DNA from 4 places in the Vibrio sp. SNU_ST1 genome. Region 3 is predicted to be linked to each of the others. Evidence: predicted binding sites of a transcription regulator. Region 3 holds the regulator's gene; each other region holds the start of a gene.
The links. The regulator CRP, encoded in region 3, controls carbon source genes, mostly activating them, when cyclic AMP is high. The targets are predictions, from matches to a motif close to TGTGANNNNNNTCACA.

Region 1 (5,060 bases), 210 kb from region 3:
GCCAAGTCTTTGATGACCGTGTCTATGCCTTTACACCACGCGGTGATGTGGTCGATTTACCAATGGGTGCAACGCCGTTGGATTTTGCTTACCACATTCACTCTATGGTTGGACACCGTTGTATCGGTGCCAAAGTCGCAGGTCGAATCGTTCCGTTTACTCATAAGTTGGCGATGGGCGATCAAGTTGAGATCATTACTCAAAAAGAACCGAATCCATCACGTGATTGGTTAAATCCGACCACAGGTTTTGTTCATTCAAGTCGAGCTCGAGCAAAAATTAACGCTTGGTTCCGCGCTCAGAGTCGTGAGAAAAACCTCGAAGCTGGACGAGACATCCTAGAAGTCGAGCTAGGCAGAGTCGGCGCAACACTGAAAGATGCTGAGCAATACGCGCTGAAACGATTCAACGTCAATACACCTGATGAATTGTATGCAGGTATTGGTAGCGGCGATTTGCGTATTAACCAAGTGGTTAATCACATCAATGCTCTGGTCAATAAGCCGACGGCGGAAGAAGAAGATAAGAAAGCTCTCGAGAAGTTGCTTGAGTCTGACAATAAGCCAGCGCATCAGAGCCGCCCTAAGAAGGATGCTGTCGTTGTTGAAGGTGTCGATAACCTAATGACCCACTTGGCTCGTTGTTGTCAGCCTATCCCGGGTGATGTGATCAAAGGTTATATTACTCAAGGGCGTGGTATCTCAGTACACCGCAGCGATTGTGAGCAGTTAAGTGAACTTAACCTACATGCCCCTGAACGTATCATCGATACGGTGTGGGGAGATGGTTTTGTAGGTTCGTATATCTTAACACTGCGTGTAGAGGCCCTTGAGCGTACAGGCTTGTTGAAAGACATAACATCCCTGTTCTTGAATGAAAAAGTCAGTGTGACGACAATGAAGAGCCGTATCGACTATAAACGTCAGCTGTCGGTGATGGATTTCGATTTGGAAGTGACCAATATTGAGATTCTGAGTCGAGTGACGAGCCGAGTCGAGCAGATCAAAGATGTCATGAGTGTTAAACGATTAGGCTAGTTTTTACGTCGTACTTGGCTTTCTAACTTCGTTAGTTTCACTTATTTCACTCCATCACATAGGCAAGCTATGCTCAGGAGCCTCATAAGTTTACTGCCTTGTTACAAGAGCCAATTACTTAGTAAAAAACGAACAATACATTGAATGACACGTTGGCTTAACAAGAAGAATAGAAAGGTGAGTGGTTTTGGCTGCTCACCTTTTTTAGTTTTAGAAGACGTTATAAATTTAAAAATCAAAGACAGTGAATAGGAATAAAACGATGAATCACCCGATTGAACAACTTGAACAGATCATGACTAAGCTGCGCGATCCTGAAGGTGGCTGTCCTTGGGATTTGAAACAAAATTTTGAAACCATTGTGCCGCATACGATCGAAGAGACTTACGAGGTGGTGGACGCGATTCACAATAAAGATTGGTCAAACTTACAAGAAGAGTTGGGTGACCTGTTGTTTCAGGTGATCTTCTACAGTCAATTAGCAAAAGAGCAGGGCTTGTTTGACTTCTCTGATGTGGTCGACGGTATCAATGAGAAACTGACGCGCCGTCATCCACACGTATTTTCTGATACAGAGTTTGCCAGTGATGAAGAAATTAATGCCAACTGGGAAGCTGAAAAAGCCAAAGAGAAAGCACAGGCAGGCAAAACTCAAGAAAGTATTCTAGACTCAATACCAAACTCTCTACCTGCACTTTTACGTGCTACAAAAATTCAAAAGCAAGTCGCGAAATTTGGCTTTGATTGGGACTCTATTGGTCCAGTCGCCGACAAGGTTTTAGAGGAAGTTGATGAGGTGCTAGAAGAAGCGCTTCAAGTAACGCCAAACGAAGATTTAGTTGAAGAAGAACTGGGTGATTTGTTGTTTGCTACCGTCAATTTAGTGCGACATTTGGGTAAAAATCCAGAAACGGCTCTCAATAAAGCCAATCTGAAATTTTCACGCCGCTTTAAAGGTGTGGAACAAAAAGTTCGTCAGCAAGATAAAATTTTGACCGACTTTTCTCTACAACAGCTTGATTCCATATGGGATGAAGTCAAAGTGGCGGAGAAAAGATCATCAAAGCTTTTATCATGAATTGATTTGAAGCAAAAAATAAAAAATAGCAGTGTGATAGATTTCACGTTGTGGCGATAAGGGGCTTCTGGTATATTTTCATCCCGTCCAGAAGTAATCCATTTCCCTCATTCAACCAATTTCAGGTTAAACATGACGACAAATTACATTTTTGTTACTGGCGGGGTTGTATCCTCTCTAGGTAAAGGTATTGCAGCAGCATCTCTTGCGGCTATTTTAGAAGCTCGTGGTCTTAAAGTGACTATGATGAAGCTTGACCCTTACATCAACGTTGATCCAGGCACAATGAGCCCGACTCAACACGGTGAAGTGTTCGTTACGGAAGATGGCGCTGAAACTGACCTTGACCTTGGTCACTACGAGCGATTCATTCGCACAAAGATGACTAAGCGTAACAACTTCACTGCAGGTCGTGTTTACTCAGACGTACTCGCTAAAGAGCGTCGCGGTGATTACCTAGGTGCAACTATTCAGGTTATCCCGCACATCACTAACTCTATCAAAGAACGTGTAATTTCTGGCGCAGCTGGCCACGATATCGCGCTTGTTGAAGTTGGTGGTACGGTTGGTGATATCGAATCTCTACCATTTATGGAAGCGATTCGTCAGCTAGCAGTAGAGCTAGGCCGTGAACGCGCAATGTTCATGCACCTTACTCTAGTGCCATACCTAGCAGCTGCGGGCGAAGTGAAAACTAAGCCAACGCAACACTCAGTAAAAGAGCTGCTGTCTATTGGTATTCAGCCAGATATTCTAGTTTGTCGTTCAGACCGCAACATTCCTTCGAACGAGCGTAAGAAAATCGCTCTGTTCTGTAATGTGCAAGAAAATGCAGTTATTTCTATGCGCGATGTTGACTCTATCTACAAGATCCCTCAGCTTATTAAAGCTCAAGGCACTGATGAACTTGTATGTAAACGTTTCGGCATCACAGCTCCAGAAGCAGACCTGTCTGAATGGGAACAAGTAATTTACGAAGAAGCTAACCCAACGGGTGAAGTGACGATTGGTATGGTTGGTAAGTACATTGAACTACCAGACGCATACAAATCAGTAAATGAAGCGCTAAAACACGCGGGCTTGAAAAATCGCCTAAGCGTTAATATTAAATACGTAGATTCACAAGACGTTGAGTCTCGTGGCGTAGAAGTTTTAGAAGGCCTAGATGCAATCCTAGTTCCTGGTGGCTTTGGTGATCGTGGTGTTGAAGGTAAGATTCTTGCAGCTCAATACGCTCGTGAAAACAAAGTACCGTACTTAGGTATCTGTCTAGGTATGCAAGTAGCACTTATCGAGTACGCTCGTAACGTTGCGAAAATGGAAGGGGCACACTCTTCTGAATTCTGTACTGAAACTAAGTACCCAGTTGTTGGTCTTATCACTGAGTGGACTGATGGCGAAGGTAAAGTTGAAGAGCGTACAGAAACATCTGATCTTGGCGGCACAATGCGTCTTGGTTCACAGCTTTGTCACCTAGCGAAAGGGACAAAAGCTTACGAATTATACGGTAGCGCGACGATCCATGAACGTCATCGTCACCGTTACGAAGTGAACAACAATCTTCGTCCACAAATTGAAAAAGCGGGCCTAAAAGTATCGGGTCTATCTGCGGACAAAAAACTGGTTGAAGTTATCGAGAACCCGAACCATCCATGGTTCGTTGCTGCTCAATTCCACCCAGAGTTCACTTCAACACCTCGCGATGGTCACCCATTGTTTGCAGGTTTCGTTAAAGCCGCTGGTGAGTTCCAGCGCGGCGAATTAGAGAAGTAAAAAGGAATACAGGTAGCTGCGTAAGTTGCGCTGCTACCTTTAAATTTGACATTTATATATTCAACGAGAAGGAAACATTCAATGTCTAAGATCGTTAAAGTTCTAGGTCGTGAAATCATCGATTCACGTGGTAACCCAACTGTAGAAGCTGAAGTACACCTAGAAGGCGGTTTCGTAGGTATGGCTGCTGCTCCATCTGGCGCATCTACTGGTTCACGCGAAGCTCTTGAGCTACGTGACGGCGACAAATCACGTTTCCTAGGTAAAGGTGTTCTTAAAGCTATTGAAGCTGTAAACGGCCCAATCGCTGAAGCTCTAGTAGGTTCTGACGCTAAAGCACAAGCTGACGTTGACCAAATCATGCTTGACCTAGACGGTACTGAAAACAAGTCTAAGTTCGGTGCGAACGCTATCCTAGCTGTATCTCTAGCTAACGCAAAAGCTGCTGCTGCTGCGAAAGGCATGCCTCTTTACGAGCACATTGCTGAGCTAAACGGTACTGCTGGTCAATTCTCTATGCCTCTACCAATGATGAACATCATCAACGGTGGTGAGCACGCAGATAACAACGTTGACATCCAAGAGTTCATGATCCAACCAGTTGGCGCTAAGACTCTTAAAGAAGGTCTACGTATCGGCGCTGAAGTATTCCACAACCTAGCTAAAGTTCTTAAGTCTAAAGGCTACAGCACTGCAGTTGGTGATGAAGGTGGTTTCGCTCCTAACCTTAAGTCTAACGCTGAAGCTCTAGAAGTTATCGCAGAAGCTGTTGCAGCTGCTGGTTACGAACTAGGTAAAGACGTTACTCTTGCTATGGACTGTGCAGCATCTGAGTTCTTCGACAAAGAAGCTGGTATCTACAACATGAAGGGCGAAGGTAAAACTTTCACTTCTGTAGAGTTCAACCACTACCTAGCTGAGCTAGCGAACAACTTCCCAATCGTTTCTATCGAAGACGGTCTTGACGAGTCTGATTGGGATGGCTTCAAGCACCAAACAGAACTTCTAGGCGACAAGCTTCAAATCGTTGGTGACGATCTGTTCGTTACAAACACTAAGATTCTTGCTGAAGGTATCGAGAAAGGCGTAGCTAACTCTATCCTTATCAAGTTCAACCAAATCGGTTCTCTAACAGAGACTCTAGCTGCTATCAAGATGGCTAAAGACGCTGG
Region 2 (5,060 bases), on a different replicon from region 3:
AATAAACTTAGACGTCAGAATTTGAAGAAAAGAGTCCACCAATCTTATAACCGACCGCATAGCAAACCACCGCGACAGTCACAAACACCAAAGCTGAGAAGACATAAGCCACCGATGCTGCGACGCCAGTGCCCCATACTACGCTAAACACCAAACCAAGATACGCTTCTTGCGGCCACTGATAGATAGGAAACTGAATACCACCAGCAATAAGATAAACCATCGCAAACAAGCCAATTAAGGTAGCAATAAGACCGATGAGAACGCGCATGTTCATAGAGAGACCCTTGATAAATTTGAGCTTGGTTGCCGTATTCTTAGTCGGAACGGAATATTCTGAATCGGAACGAGTGTTCTTAATAGAAACCGGATTTTCTTAATTGAAGCCGAATGTAGTTAATCGCAACCTGATGATATTCAAGTATATCGGATAACAAGGACTAGCTCTATTACTCTTCCGAGTGAGCTATTACATACTACTGATAAGTGAATATCGACCAAAAAGCCTGATTTAGCTTAACGAGCAGGCACAAAAAAGCGGACACCCTTCTCACGTTGAGTCCGCAAGAAAGGTGCCCGCTTTAACTGAATTTAGGCGCTTTAACTGAATCTCGCTTAAAGCAGGATAAAGATACCCGCTAAACATGCACTCATTAGGTTTGCAAGCGTACCTGCAGCGACTGCTTTCAAGCCTAAGTTTGCCACTTCAGCACGACGCTCTGGTGCCATAACACCGATTGAACCTAGCTGAATTGCAATAGAACCAATGTTAGCAAAACCACATAGAGCAAAAGTCACGATGACTTGGCTATGTTCAGACAGCAGAGCTTTGTTCTCAACGAAGTCGATGAAAGCAACAAACTCGTTCATTACGATCTTCTGACCGATGTAAGAACCCGCCATTAATACTTCATCACTCGGGATACCAATCAACCATGCTAATGGTGAGAACAGGTAACCGAAGATAGCTTGCAACGTAATGCCCGTAAAACCGAACGTTTCGCCTAGGCTTTCTAGGCCAGTGTTGACCATCGCAATCACACTCACGAATGCAATCAACATAGTACCGACAGCCACTGCGACTTTCATACCGTTCATCGCGCCGCTTGCCAGTGCATCGATCACGTTGCTTTGGTCAGCTTTATCTAGTTCGATATGGTCGTAATCACTTGGTGTACTGCGTTCAGGAACGATGATCTTCGCCATTAACAGACTACCCGGAGCTGCCATGAAGCTTGCTGCGATAAGGTATTTAAGTTCAACACCTAAACCAGCATAACCACCAAGCACACTGCCCGCTACCGACGCCATACCACCTGCCATTACAGCAAACAGTTCCGAACGAGTCATAGACTTTAAAAATGGACGAATAAGAAGAGGAGACTCACCCTGAGAAAGGAAGATATTACCTGTCGCTACCAAGGATTCAGCTTTACTGGTGCCCAGCAGTTTTTGCACCGCTCCGCCCAAGATTTGAATCACTTTTTGCATGATGCCGAGGTAGTAAAGTGCAGAAATCAGAGCACTGAAGAAGATAATGATTGGAAGTACGCGTATCGCGAAAATGAAACCTTCAGTTGCAAGGTCGCCGAAAAGGAATGCGATACCAGCGTCTGCAAAACCAAGCAGGCTAGAAACGCCATTACTTAGGCTTGTTAGCGCCAATTGTCCCCAAGGGAAATACAACACCAAAGCAGCGAAGCCGATTTGAAGTAATAGTGCACGAGAGACTGTTTTCCAGTTAATCGAAGAACGACTTTCAGATAGCAGGTACGCACAAGCAATCAGTGCAAGAACACCGACAAAACCAAATAGAATATTCATAATGTGTCCTAGTAATCCTTAAAGAGTGAACATGAGCCAAACGAATGACATCAAAGGAATAGGACAAAGAACCGCAAGCAAAACGCTACGCGATGAAGGGGCTAACAACGTTAGCGAATGTAACAACGAGTTGTTCATGTAAATAATCACCTTATACAAGCAGTGGGACGTAGCTGGTCCGGTCCGTGGGGTCATTCACATATCCATGTGACGGCTTGTATTGGCTAAGCACCGGCTTAAAACCGGAAAAGAAGTATAAACAGTTAAGTGAGACTTTCATCACATTTTTTAACGCAAACGATCGCGCGGTCAAGGATTAAACAAAACGCAGTGTTTGCCGCCGTTTTTGTTCTTCAAAAACTGTAAACAATCTGTATAAGGTTGAATTTGGAATGTTAAGTCCTTAAGCGTATGAGCGTAACCTCTCGGTTAATTCTGTGTGATTATTACCACTTTTCTGTGTTCTCCCTCATTTACTATGACTTCAAGATTCATCTTAAGTTTAGATGCGTATATACTTTGCTTTATCTCACCCATTCATTATCTATAAAACGAGAAGAGCTGATTAGATATAACAGCCATTGAGACTAAGAGAGGAAACACGTGAAGAAAATGGAAGCTCCGCACGACATGAACAATGGAGCTAGATTCAAAACAAATAGACACGGCTATGTGACAGTAGTTGAGTATTATAATACCTATACTGTTATTGTCGCGTTTGAAAACACCGGAAATATCCGCGCTATCAGTGCGGCGAAATTACGTACAGGTCAGTTAACCGATCGCTCTGTTGCACCTGAATCAATTATGATTGGTGAAAAGGTTGAATCCGTTAAGCATGGAATATTAACTATTACCCAAGTTGAATCTGAAAATATTGTGGTTCTGACCAATATCAATAATGAAGAAATTAGAATGTTATTGCCTGCCGTACAGAAAATGAAAGATAAAACCGAAGAAATAGATGGTGAAAATGTTACCTCGCCAAAACCAACTTCTCTTAGCCAACTAACTAAAAGAAATAAAAAGACCAAAGACGTTAATAGCATGCTTAAGAAAATGCTTACCGACTACGGTCGATACGATTAATTCTCTATTTTCTCCAACAGACCCACTATATATTTACATTCCAATAGACAAATACATTCCCCGCCACCTTTCTCAATAGATACATTGCATATTCGTGTGAAAAGTTAAATTTGATCAAAGTCTCACTCTGGATCTTTACCACACACAAGCGAGATCCCCGTCACAATCTCATTTTAGCTTTGTGATGGAGATCTTATTGAAATCTCAATATTTCCATTACTATGCTCTCACACAATAAGAGAACGAAGTTTCTCAACCCTTAAAATCCAATTGAGACAAATATTATGAAGAAGATTCTTGTAGTTTGCGGTAACGGCCTTGGTACTTCGCTAATGATGGAAATGGCAGTGAAAGAAGTGGCTAAAAAAATCGGTTTCGAAGCAGAAGTTGATCACGAAGATCTATCATCTGCAGCATCAAGCAATGCTGATATTTGGGTAGCAGCAACAGACGTTGCAAACCAACTAAAAGAAGGCGGCAAAGAGAACATCATCAGCCTCAAAAATATTTTTGACAAAGCATCAATCGAAGAACAACTAAAAACTTTCATGTAAGGTCAAAATTATGCAGAACTTTTTCGAATTCATGCTCGGCTTATTAAAAGAGCCAGCAATCATGGTAGGCTTAATTGCTTTCATTGGCCTTGTTGCACAGAAAGCTGATATTTCCACCATTCTAAAAGGCACAATTAAAACCGTAATGGGTTTCCTGATTTTAGGTTTTGGTGCTGGCGCTCTTGTTGGCGCACTAAATAATTTCTCCGTTGTATTTACTGAAGCATTCGGCGTAAGTGGTGTTATTCCAAATAACGAAGCAATTGTTGCATTAGCACAAGAAGCATTCGGTTATGAGATGGCTCTAATTATGTTCTTCGCATTCGTTGTGAATATTTTACTGGCTCGTATTACTCCTTTAAAATATATTTTCTTAACGGGTCACCACACAATGTTCATGTCTATGCTAGTAGCAGTAATTCTGTCTACAGCAAACATTGAAGGCACCGCTCTAGTCGCAATCGGCTCGCTCATTGTGGGCACATTGATGGTTGTTATGCCAGCACTGGGTCAGAAGTACACAGAAAAAGTGATGGGCACAGATCAGCTGGCTATCGGTCACTTCTCGACACTGTCTTACATCGTGTCTGGCTTCATTGGTAGCAAATTCGGTGACACATCAAAATCAACAGAAGACATCCAAGTTCCTAAAAGCTTAATGTTCCTGCGTGATACGCCAGTAGCCGTAGCAACAACAATGGCTATCTTCTTCATGCTTGCGTCTATTATTGCGGGCGGCGAGTTTGTAGAAACAGTATCAAGCGGTCAAAACTGGGTTGTATTTACCTTCATGCAATCTCTAATCTTTGCTGGTGGTGTTTACATCGTATTGCAAGGTGTGAAGATGCTAATTGCTGAAATCGTTCCTGCATTTAAAGGTATCTCTGACAAACTAGTACCAGGAGCAAAACCTGCTCTAGACTGCCCTATGGTATTCCCAGTAGCACCAAACGCGGTATTAATCGGTTTCCTTTGTTCTTTCGCGGCTGGCCTACTAGCAATGGCAGTTCAAGGTGCACTTGGTTGGACAATCATTGTAGCGGGTGTGGTTCCACACTTCTTCGTAGGTGGTGCGGCAGGTGTTTACGGTAACGCTACTGGCGGTCTACGTGGTGCAATTCTAGGTTCGTTTACACAAGGTCTGTGTATCTCCTTCCTACCAATGCTACTACTTCCAGTACTGGGTGGTCTTGGTCTTGAAGCGACAACATTTGCTGACTTCGACTTCGGTGTTGTTGGTCTGATTCTAGGGTGGATTGTTTCATGAGCCTATTCGATTTAATCGGTAACCAAGGCGTTATCATCAACTCTGAAGAGAACCTAACGGTTGATGATGCGATTGATTTAACCTGTTCAACACTGTTAGCAAGCAAGAAAGTTGAAGCAAGCTATGTTGAAGCTATCAAGCAAAAGCACAAAGACATCGGCGCGTACTATGTTCTAGCACCAAAGATTGCGATGCCTCATGCTCGTCCTGAAGATGGTGTGAACGAAGCATCACTGCAGGTGACAGTATTCAAAAAGGGTGTTGATTTAGAGTCGGAAGACAACGGTGCCGTTTACCTTTCAATCACTCTGGCAGCGATGGACTCA
Region 3 (5,060 bases):
CAGCGAACCAACAATCACCGCTCGCTTTACAGTACTGTCGTTTATTAGGGGCGGAAAATCTCTACGACGCTTTTTCTGAACCAGCACCACAGCCCTAACGCATTTCCTTTTCCTTTTATTCAATCAAGCTCCAAGCTTAACTGCGCTCGCTCGCTACCATGATCGCATGCTGACTAAAACACATTTGGGGGAGTCTTTAATACGCCCAACCTTGATATTATTCAACCAGTTACCCATCGCCTGTTTTGGTCGATCATATCAGTGAAACCCTTGCGCTTATGCTAAGAATCAACCAAGCTCAAATAAAAACGTGGGCGTTTCGCTAAAAGCTCAACACTTTATCAAAGCCCATAAAAGAAGCATGGACTGTTTTTATGACAATATTTACCGCTGCCGCTGGCCTATCGAATCCACATTTACAAACCTTAGTGCCAAGATTTATTAGAAAGCAGGCGTTGTTTGCTCCTCAATGGCAGACCTTAGAAACTCCCGACGGCGATTTCCTAGACCTTGCATGGAGTGAATCGCCAGACGGTGACACGCCAAGCAATGATGATAAAAGTAACAAGCCAATATTCGTTCTATTCCACGGATTAGAAGGGAGCTTTGAGAGCCCTTACGCCAACGGGCTGATGAATGCATTTGCTAAAGATGGTTGGCTATCAGTGATGATGCACTTTAGAGGTTGCAGCGGAAAACCAAATCGCTTGGCTCGTGCATACCATTCAGGTGAAGTCGAAGATGCGCGCTTTTTCCTAAGGCATCTGCACGCGCAGTTCCCCAACAACCCCAAAGTTGCAGTTGGTATCTCTTTGGGTGGTAACATGCTGGCGAATTATTTGGCTGAGTATGCAGACGACCCATTGCTGTCGGCGGCGACCATAGTATCTGCTCCATTTGACTTGGCTTGTTGTTCTAGTCGCATTGAGCAGGGCTTCTCCAAGCTCTATAAGAAGTATCTACTCAACTCTCTAAAATCAAACGCCTTGAAAAAAGTTAACCTGCTACAGGAAAAGCTGGGGGTCACAGCGGAAACCATTAAGAAGATCACCAAACTGTATGAGTTTGATGAACAAATCACGGCGCCTCTGCATGGGTTCAAAAATGCCCAAGATTATTATGCACAATGCTCCGCACTGCCTAAACTCAAGAAGATCAAACTGCCAACTCAGATCATTCATGCCAAAGACGATCCTTTCATGACCGATGATGTGATTCCAAAGTTCGTTCTACCTGATAACATCGATTATCGACTGTTTCAAAAAGGCGGTCATGTGGGGTTCATTACTGGCAGCACACTCAAGCCAAGGTTTTGGTTAGAAGAAGCATTACCCGCCTACTATGAAAGTCTACAAGATTCGGCATAATGACGAGCCTTAGTAAATAGCAGTAAAATATAACTAAACTCACTCATTTCGACATCAATAAACCTATCCATGAACATAAAAGAGAGAAGTATTTATGATCATCCCATGGCAAGAAATTGCGCCAGAGACACTGGAAAACCTCATCAAAGAATTCGTACTGCGTGAAGGTACAGACTATGGTGACATAGAAATTTCACTGCAAAACAAAATTGACCAAGTGAAACATCAATTAGCCTCAGGAGAAGTGAGTATCGTGTTTTCTGAACTGCATGAAACCGTTGATATTCAAGTCACAAAACGCTTCTAAGCTGCGCTCATAAAGGAGCCGTGTTATAGTGGTAAACGATTGCTAACAAGTAAGTTACTCAAAAGACAAGGGTTGTCATGTCCGCTAAACATCCAATTATTGCGGTGACGGGTTCATCTGGAGCCGGCACCACCACTACCTCAGAAGCCTTCCGAAAAATGTTCAATATGATGGACGTGAAGGCAGCTTGGGTTGAAGGGGATAGTTTCCATCGCTTCACTCGACCAGAGATGGATGTCGAGATCCGTAAGGCTCGCGAGCAAGGTAAGCACATCAGCTACTTTGGTCCACAAGCTAACGATTTTGGTGCATTAGAAGATTTCTTCCGTCAATACGGCAATGAAGGCACGGGAAAAGTCCGTAGCTATCTGCATACCTTCGATGAAGCAGTGCCTTACAATCAAATGCCCGGCACCTTTACGCCATGGCAAGAGATCCCTGAAAACTCAGATGTGATGTTCTACGAAGGTCTTCACGGTGGCGTAGTCGATGGTGACATCAATGTTTCTCAACACGTCGATCTGCTTATCGGCATGGTACCTATCGTAAACTTGGAGTGGATCCAGAAATTCGTTCGTGACACACGCGATCGTGGTCACTCTCGCGAAGCGGTGATGGATTCTATTGTTCGCTCAATGGATGATTACCTTAACTACATTACCCCGCAGTTTTCGCGAACTCATATCAACTTTCAGCGTGTCCCTACCGTAGATACATCGAATCCACTGAATGCAAAAGGGATCCCAAGTTTAGACGAAAGCTTCGTTGTTATACGTTTGCGCGGCATCAAAAACGTCGATTTCCCTTACCTGTTGGCTATGATTGATGGCTCATTTATGTCACGTCATAACACGCTTGTAGTGCCAGGAGGCAAGATGAGTTTTGCTATGGAGCTCATTGTAAGGCCTATCCTGCAACAACTTATAGAAACCGGGAAAATAGGCTAACAAAACAACATTCTGGTTGATTACTTTTCATACCGTGATCATGTGCACAATTTTGCGTAAAAAATCGTAGCTTGGTCACGATTAAAATCAAGAAATAGTACCTGAAAAAGGATACTATTCTTAAACGAAACACAAGATAGCTTGCAGCACTCAACGAGTGCTCTTATCCTAGCTACGTCAATTCAGGCTTAGCTAAAATATGGAAAGCGGCAAGCATACCCTGCAGAGGAAGTAAGATATTATGGTTCTAGGTAAACCCCAAACCGATCCAACATTAGAGTGGTTCCTTTCACACTGTCATATTCATAAGTACCCTTCAAAAAGTACTTTGATTCATGCTGGTGAAAAGGCAGAAACCTTGTACTACATCGTTAAAGGTTCTGTGGCAGTTCTTATCAAAGACGAAGAAGGTAAGGAAATGATTCTTTCTTACCTAAACCAAGGTGACTTCATCGGTGAGCTTGGCTTGTTCGAAGAAGACCAAGAGCGTACTGCATGGGTTCGTGCAAAATCTCCTTGTGAAGTTGCTGAGATTTCTTTCAAGAAATTCCGTCAACTTATCCAAGTGAACCCAGATATTCTAATGCGTCTTTCAGCGCAAATGGCAAACCGTCTACAAGTAACTAGCCAAAAGGTTGGTGACTTAGCGTTCCTTGACGTAACAGGTCGTATCGCTCAAACGCTACTAAACCTAGCAAAACAGCCAGATGCAATGACTCACCCTGACGGCATGCAAATCAAGATCACTCGTCAAGAGATTGGCCAGATTGTTGGTTGTTCTCGTGAGACCGTAGGTCGTATCTTGAAGATGCTAGAAGAGCAGAACCTAATTTCTGCACACGGTAAGACCATCGTGGTATACGGCACTCGTTAATCTCGATTAACTGAGCCAAAAATTTGAAAGCCACCAAATGCGAATTTAGTGGCTTTTTTTGTTTTCTAAAGATCTAGAGAACAGATGCGGGAAGCAAAGTTAGAAATCGGACTTCACTATTCTAAAGTATCTCGAAGCGAAGCGTACCCGCATCTCTAGGGAAAATCCCTTGCTCTTATTTTTCTTTAACCATTGGTGCTTTCAAAGATCTTGTCAGCCGATGCCGCGACAAAACCTGTATATAGCTCACCATTGGCCATCGCATAACGCTTAGCGAACTCATAGAAGCCGCCAGGAATCATCTCATTGCCTTCGACAAATGAAACTGGGACTTTGTCTGCCATTGTTGATGATTGCTCTAATAATACCTCTGGAGAGCCTTTCACCTCACCACCAGATGCATTGATAGTGAAGCCTGATTCGCTCAGGTAATCATTCACTGCCTGCACTTCACCAAAAGCATCGAGTTGGTTCACACTCACCGTAAAGTGGTTTGCACCGTAGCCATGAGCCGCTAACCAAGACGCGTATTCACTCTCTTTTGCTAGCGCTTGGAAATCCGTGAAGCTCAAACCCCAAAGGCGCCCCCCAAACAAGAATTCATGACCTTGAAGCTTACTTGCGTCAACTTGCTCAACCAACTTAGCAACGATCTGTTGTAAGTCGCTTGAACACTCTTCGACCTTCAACTCACTAATGAACACTTTTGGTTGTTTTGGATCTGGATGCTCGTAATGCTTAGCCACTAACTTCTTGCTCTCAAACAAGTAGTCGCCACAAGCCTTGTAGCCTAATTCAAGGAAAGGCTTAGCCAGTGTTTCAATGCCCAAAGGGGCAACATTGAAAGTACGTAATGCAATGTGATCATTAATCAGCGCTTCATCTTCTTTCAGCAGATGATGAACTTTCTCAGCCGATGGACAAAGCCTGTGAATGTAATCGTCCCATAATGATTTAAAGAGTAGATCGGGCGTCATGGTGACTCCTTGTCAGAGGTTCTAGCAAGCTAGTAATTTGGATTAGAAAGGGAGAGGCTGGACATAGAGTCAGCAGCCATCAGCCTGTGACATACTTGTTCTATTATTATCTACCGCCCAATCTAGGTGTTGGACGTGGATGAAAAGAGGAAGTGTAATTGCTACTTCCTCTCTCCATTGTTAGCGAATGAGCCCAGTTCTATAACTCATTAGCCTAAACTACAGCTCAATACCTGGGCTAAACGTCGCTGGCAGTTGAGTTTCACCGCCTTCCATTGACGCCATTGGGTAAGCACAGTAGTCAGCCGCGTAGTAAGCACTTGGGCGTAGGTTACCTGAAGCACCCGGGCCACCAAATGGTGCATCACCACTTGCGCCTGTTAGTTGGCGGTTACGGTTAACAATACCCGCACGGATATGGTCAACGAAGTATTCCCACTCTGAATCGTCGGTTGAAACTAGGCCTGCAGACAAACCAAAGCGTGTGTCATTAGCCAGTTCAACGGCTTGCTCTAGCGATTGGCAGCGAACCACTTGCAGCAATGGGCCGAAGTACTCTTCATCTGGCAACTCAGCAATGTTGGTTGC
Region 4 (5,060 bases), on a different replicon from region 3:
CGAGCGGCTGCGTTGGGTGGTCGAGATATCTTTCATGATCTGTTGAGCGCGATGGCGTTCTAAGTCACCTAAGCCAGGCTTGTTGCTCAACTTATCCAAGATATGTCCGATGGTCCCGCCGTCTACTAAGAAGTTGCCGACCATACCGGTTTGGTTAGTCATATGAAGCGCTTCTTCAAGTAGCACGCGTGCGCTGTCTTCATCGTTAATTTGTGTACGTAACACGGCTTCAACGATCAAGTTTCGGTTGGTGTCGGTAATCAGGTGTGAACGCTGAGCTTCACTCTTAAGGAAAGTCAGCGCTTCTTCCGCTTCTTCATGCTGCTCAAGAATGATGTGAGCGCGAACGATGTTTCTCCATTGCAGTTGGCAGAAGTGGTTACTTGCCGATTCAGGTCGAACAGCCACATTCAACCAATCACGTATCGCCTCTTTATTGCCTTTTACTTGCCAAAAAAGAATCAAAGAAAGGGAAGCGTTCGCCGTCCAGTCCACGTGGTACGTTGATTGACGCAATAGGTGCTGAATTTGGTCGATAAACTTAGATGCTTTATCAATTTCACCGCGACTTAGTGAAATACGAGCCAGCATTGAATAGCTGTGAAGGTGTTTACTTGGCGAATGGTGACCAAGGATATCCAAGCCTTTGTAACAGCACTCTTCCGCTTCATCTAATCGGTTCCAACACCAGAATATTTGAGCTCTAACACGCAGTAAGAATTCATGCAGAGGCACGTATTTTAGCTGGTGCTCTTCGATCAATTTGAACGCACTGTCTTGCAGCTCGAATGCCGCTTGAACGTAACCCTGTGCAATTAAGATCTCGCTTTGTTGTAGAATCGCCCAAAGCGCTTGGTGGTAAACTTGGTACTGGCGTGCAAGTTTTTCTGTTTGCTGCATCATCGGCAGTGCACGGCTCAAGTTGCCCATTACGTGATTGACTTCACCAACAACAGACGTGGCGACAATTCGGCTACGATAGACGGTGGTGTTCAGCTGACTTAGCGAAAGCTCTGCCAATTCCAAGGCTTTTTCAGGTTCATTACTGTTAATAGCAACTTGCGCGCGTAGGGCGTTGTATTGACCTTGTTGTTGAGTATCGAGTTCAATGTTTCGAGCTTGATATTGTGTTTCAGCCTCTTCCAATAATGTCCCTACTTGTTCGTAGCGGTGCTGACTTTGTGCTAGCCAAGCTCGTAACATGGACAGTTTAGGGTCGCTGTAAAGTTGATCCGTAGTCAGTTGCTTGATCGCCATCTCTAACGAGGAAAGCTCGCCTTGGTTGAACATCGGCCAACCGTGGTCTGTCAGTATTTGAATGATCAGTTCTGGGTCTTCAGCGCGCTGTGCATGGCGCAGTGCTTGGTGTGGTGTGTCTTGTTTAATCCACGCCTTCGCGGCACTTCGGTGCAATTCTGCTTCTTGTTGAGGGATTCGAGCTTGACGCTCATGTGCCAAAAATTCACCAAACAGGTTATGGAAACGATACCAGTTCTTCTCGCCTTCAAGCGGATAGATGAATAAACCGAATCGATTTAATGATTCGATCATACCCAGTGCGTCTTCACGTTGTGTAAGCGCGCAGACTAATTCGTCATTGAAATGATCAAGCACTGAACACTGCATCAAGAACTGTCGAGTTTCTTTGTCTAACAGGTCGAAAACCTCTTCAACCAAGTAGTCCCAAAGATGGGCTTGATTAAAGTGGGAGAAGGACTCAGCAGACTGCGCAAGCGTACGTTTTTGATGTTGGGCTTGCAGCGCAATAAGTTGAAGTGCAGAAGGCCAACCCTCTACATATGTACAAATACTGTCTGCCGTTGTGTCATCAATACCATCGGCAACTCGCTGATTGAAAAAGCGCGTGGTCTCTTCGGTATCAAAAGCCAGCGAGTCATTACCTAATTCGATCATTAAATCTCGAACGCGCAGGTTTGCTGTGCCTAGTGGTGGTGTTCCGCGACTGGTTACAACCAACGTAAGATTGTCGGGCATGTGTTTGAGGAAAAAGCGCATTGCTTCTTGAATGTCATCATTGTTGACTAAATGGTAGTCGTCTAAAACAAGAAAACATTCATGATGGTAGTCCGACATTTCGGCGAATACTTCACTCAATAAAGAGTGCAGCGATGAAAACTGTCGTTTCTCTGCCAGTTTTTGGGCATTGGGACAGGCGTTTTGAGTCGCTTTATTGAGTGATTGGAGTAGGTAGTTGATAAAACGGAAGGCATCGTTGTCACTATCATCGATGCTGTACCAACCCACATTCGGCTTATCTAACAGCCACTGTGCAGCCATGGTGGTCTTGCCATAGCCCGCAGGAGAACGGAACAATACAAGCTTATAGCAATCTGCGTTCTGGAGCAGATCGAGAACCCTAGGTCGTAGGATTGCATTATGTAAGCGGCCTGGACGAGTCAGTTTCGAAGGGATCCACATGTCGAAGTTTTTCACCTATTCCGTGGCGTATGTTTTGGGGGGCCTTAAACCGTAAAGGAGTAGCCCAATCACATCTGCCTAATTACTTAAGTCTGTACTTATGTTACGTGAAGAAAAATGGCATCGACTATGATTCTCCTCAGAAACCTTGCGGTCTTGCATGTTTTTGGCTTTCTACGCCCTTAATTTGAGGCTTTGCTCACGTTTCGGGTTGGTTTGTGAATGTGACTTTGTTCGGTCTTACACTGAAATTTATGCAAAAGATGAGATGTGGGAAATAATTTCGTGATCTCAAACTCAGATTTGCTAATCAGTTTATTCCGGTTAAATAAAACTCACATCAATTGAAGTTAAGTTATCGAACGGGAGCTTGTGATCTTAGTCACTCCAACTTTTTGTTCGAAGTTAGAACATGAGAGTCAGATCACTAACCGTAATGGCGGTACGCCCCTACGCCCTCTCATCTACTCCTAGTTAGTTGCATTAACAGGAGGATGTTTAGTTAATGGTGACCATGCACGATATGTCACAGATGAATTAGAACTATTAAAAGCGAGATTTCTGAAATGAAACCAACTCAGCAAAAAACTTTCGACAAAGTGTCTTTCCAAGAAAGTGTTAAAAAGCATTTATCTGCAACTTACGCAACAACGATTGAAAACGCAGATAGCCGCGCATGGTACCTAGCGATGGGGCGTGCGTTAGCAGAATTGACAACATTTGACCTGCTAGAAACTGAAAATGATGAAAAAATCAAAAACGCGAAGAGCGTTAACTACCTTTCATTAGAGTTTTTGATTGGTCGTTTAACAGGTAACAACCTGATCAGCATGGGTCTGTACGAACAGATCACTCATGCAATGGAAGAGCTAGGTCAAAACCTAACCGACCTTCTAGAAGAAGAACGCGACCCATCACTAGGTAATGGTGGTCTTGGTCGTCTTGCTGCTTGTTTCATGGATTCTTGTGCAGCTCAAGAGTACCCAACAGTAGGCTACGGTCTTCACTACGAATACGGCCTATTCAAACAGTCTTTCCAAGATGGTCGTCAACAAGAAGCACCAGACGCATGGCGTGGTGTTGAAGGTTACCCATGGGAAGTAGCTCGTCCAGAACTAGCACAACACATTGGTTTTTACGGTCATGTAGAAGTTGAATTCATCGACGGTAAAGAAGTTCGTACTTGGGTTCCAGGTATGGAAGTAAAAGCAATGCCTTGGGATCTACCTATCGTAGGTTACGAGTCAAACACGGTTTACCCATTGCGTCTTTGGGAGTGTCAGGCAATTGCACCATTCTCACTAGCAAGCTTTAACAACGGTGATTACTTCGAAGCGCAACACTCGCTAATCGATGCAGGTAACATCACTAAAGTACTTTACCCGAACGACAACCACGAAAAAGGTAAGACACTGCGTCTAATGCAGCAGTACTTCCACTCAGCAGCGTCAGTTCGCGATATTCTACGCCGTCACGAAGCAGCAGGTTTCTCTCTAGAAGATCTGCCTAAGCAAGAAACGATTCAGCTTAACGATACGCACCCAACGATTGCGATTCCTGAGCTAATGCGCATCCTAATCGACGAGAAAGGTCTATCTTGGGATCAAGCATGGGAAATCAGTGCACATACGTTCGCGTACACGAACCACACGCTACTTCCAGAAGCACTAGAGACTTGGTCTGAATCGCTGATCAACCGTCTTCTTCCACGTCACATGGAAATCATTTTTGAAATCAACCACCGCTTCATGCAAGAAGTTCGCAAGATGTGGCCTGGTGACGGTGAGAAACAAGCGAAGCTTTCTATCATCCAAGAAGGTTTCCACCGCATGGTTCGTATGGCAAACCTATGTGTGATTGGCTCTTACAAAGTAAATGGTGTAGCTGCACTTCACTCTCAACTGGTTAAGAAAGACCTGTTCCCAGAGTTCAACGAAATCTTCCCAGGTAAACTGACTAACGTAACGAACGGCATTACGCCACGTCGTTGGTTGAAGTTCTGTAACCCAGGTCTATCTAATCTAATCACAGGTAAGATTGGCTCTGAGTGGCCAGCAAAACTTGAGCAGCTAGAAGGTATCGCTAAGTTTGCAACAGACGCGAAATTCCAAAAAGAATTCATGGCTGTTAAGAAAGAAAACAAACAGCGTCTTGCTGATTGGGTTCAAGAGAACATGGGTATCGAGCTAGATACTAACGCTATCTTCGACGTTCAAATTAAGCGTCTGCACGAATACAAGCGTCAGCACCTAGATTTGCTACACATTCTGTCTCTGTACCACCGTATTCTTAACGAACCTGGTTTCGAGTGTGAGCCACGCGTATGTTTCTTCGCAGCGAAAGCAGCACCGGGTTACCACCTAGCAAAAGAAATCATCTTCGCGGTTAACAAGATTGCAGAGAAGATCAACAACGATCCTCGTATCGGTAACAAGCTTAAAGTGGTATTCATCCCTGACTACCGTGTAAGCATGGCTGAAATCATCATCCCTGCGGCAGACGTTTCTCAGCAAATCTCATTAGCTGGTAAAGAAGCTTCAGGCACGGGCAACATGAAGATGGCTCTAAACGGCGCTCTAACTATCGGTACGATGGATGGTGCAAACGTTGAGATTCGTGAA

Region 1: a site for CRP is predicted at 2,148-2,163, ahead of Q5H80_RS11825 (CTP synthase). Genes of this name have one in related genera too.
Region 2: a site for CRP is predicted at 2,093-2,108, ahead of Q5H80_RS15760 (NupC/NupG family nucleoside CNT transporter). Genes of this name have one in related genera too.
Region 4: a site for CRP is predicted at 2,811-2,826, ahead of Q5H80_RS15155 (glycogen/starch/alpha-glucan phosphorylase). Genes of this name have one in related genera too.

The regions. Positions count from the first base shown of each region.
Region 1 covers NZ_CP130748.1:2,705,822-2,710,881, reverse strand. The annotation lists gene relA (GTP diphosphokinase) at 1-1,037, shown strand, start outside; gene mazG (nucleoside triphosphate pyrophosphohydrolase) at 1,300-2,115, shown strand; gene Q5H80_RS11825 (CTP synthase) at 2,248-3,888, shown strand; gene eno (phosphopyruvate hydratase) at 3,970-5,060, shown strand, end outside.
Region 2 covers NZ_CP130749.1:323,440-328,499, reverse strand. The annotation lists gene Q5H80_RS15765 (hypothetical protein) at 8-277, opposite strand; gene Q5H80_RS15760 (NupC/NupG family nucleoside CNT transporter) at 616-1,824, opposite strand; gene Q5H80_RS15755 (hypothetical protein) at 2,437-2,913, shown strand; gene Q5H80_RS15750 (PTS sugar transporter subunit IIB) at 3,198-3,467, shown strand; gene Q5H80_RS15745 (PTS ascorbate transporter subunit IIC) at 3,478-4,734, shown strand; gene Q5H80_RS15740 (PTS sugar transporter subunit IIA) at 4,731-5,060, shown strand, end outside.
Region 3 covers NZ_CP130748.1:2,915,235-2,920,294, forward strand. The annotation lists gene Q5H80_RS12975 (TIGR02444 family protein) at 1-98, shown strand, start outside; gene Q5H80_RS12980 (hydrolase) at 375-1,367, shown strand; gene Q5H80_RS12985 (YheU family protein) at 1,462-1,674, shown strand; gene Q5H80_RS12990 (phosphoribulokinase) at 1,752-2,621, shown strand; gene crp (cAMP-activated global transcriptional regulator CRP) at 2,863-3,495, shown strand; gene Q5H80_RS13000 (DUF1338 domain-containing protein) at 3,681-4,472, opposite strand; gene astD (succinylglutamate-semialdehyde dehydrogenase) at 4,692-5,060, opposite strand, start outside.
Region 4 covers NZ_CP130749.1:177,757-182,816, forward strand. The annotation lists gene malT (HTH-type transcriptional regulator MalT) at 1-2,439, opposite strand, end outside; gene Q5H80_RS15155 (glycogen/starch/alpha-glucan phosphorylase) at 3,006-5,060, shown strand, end outside.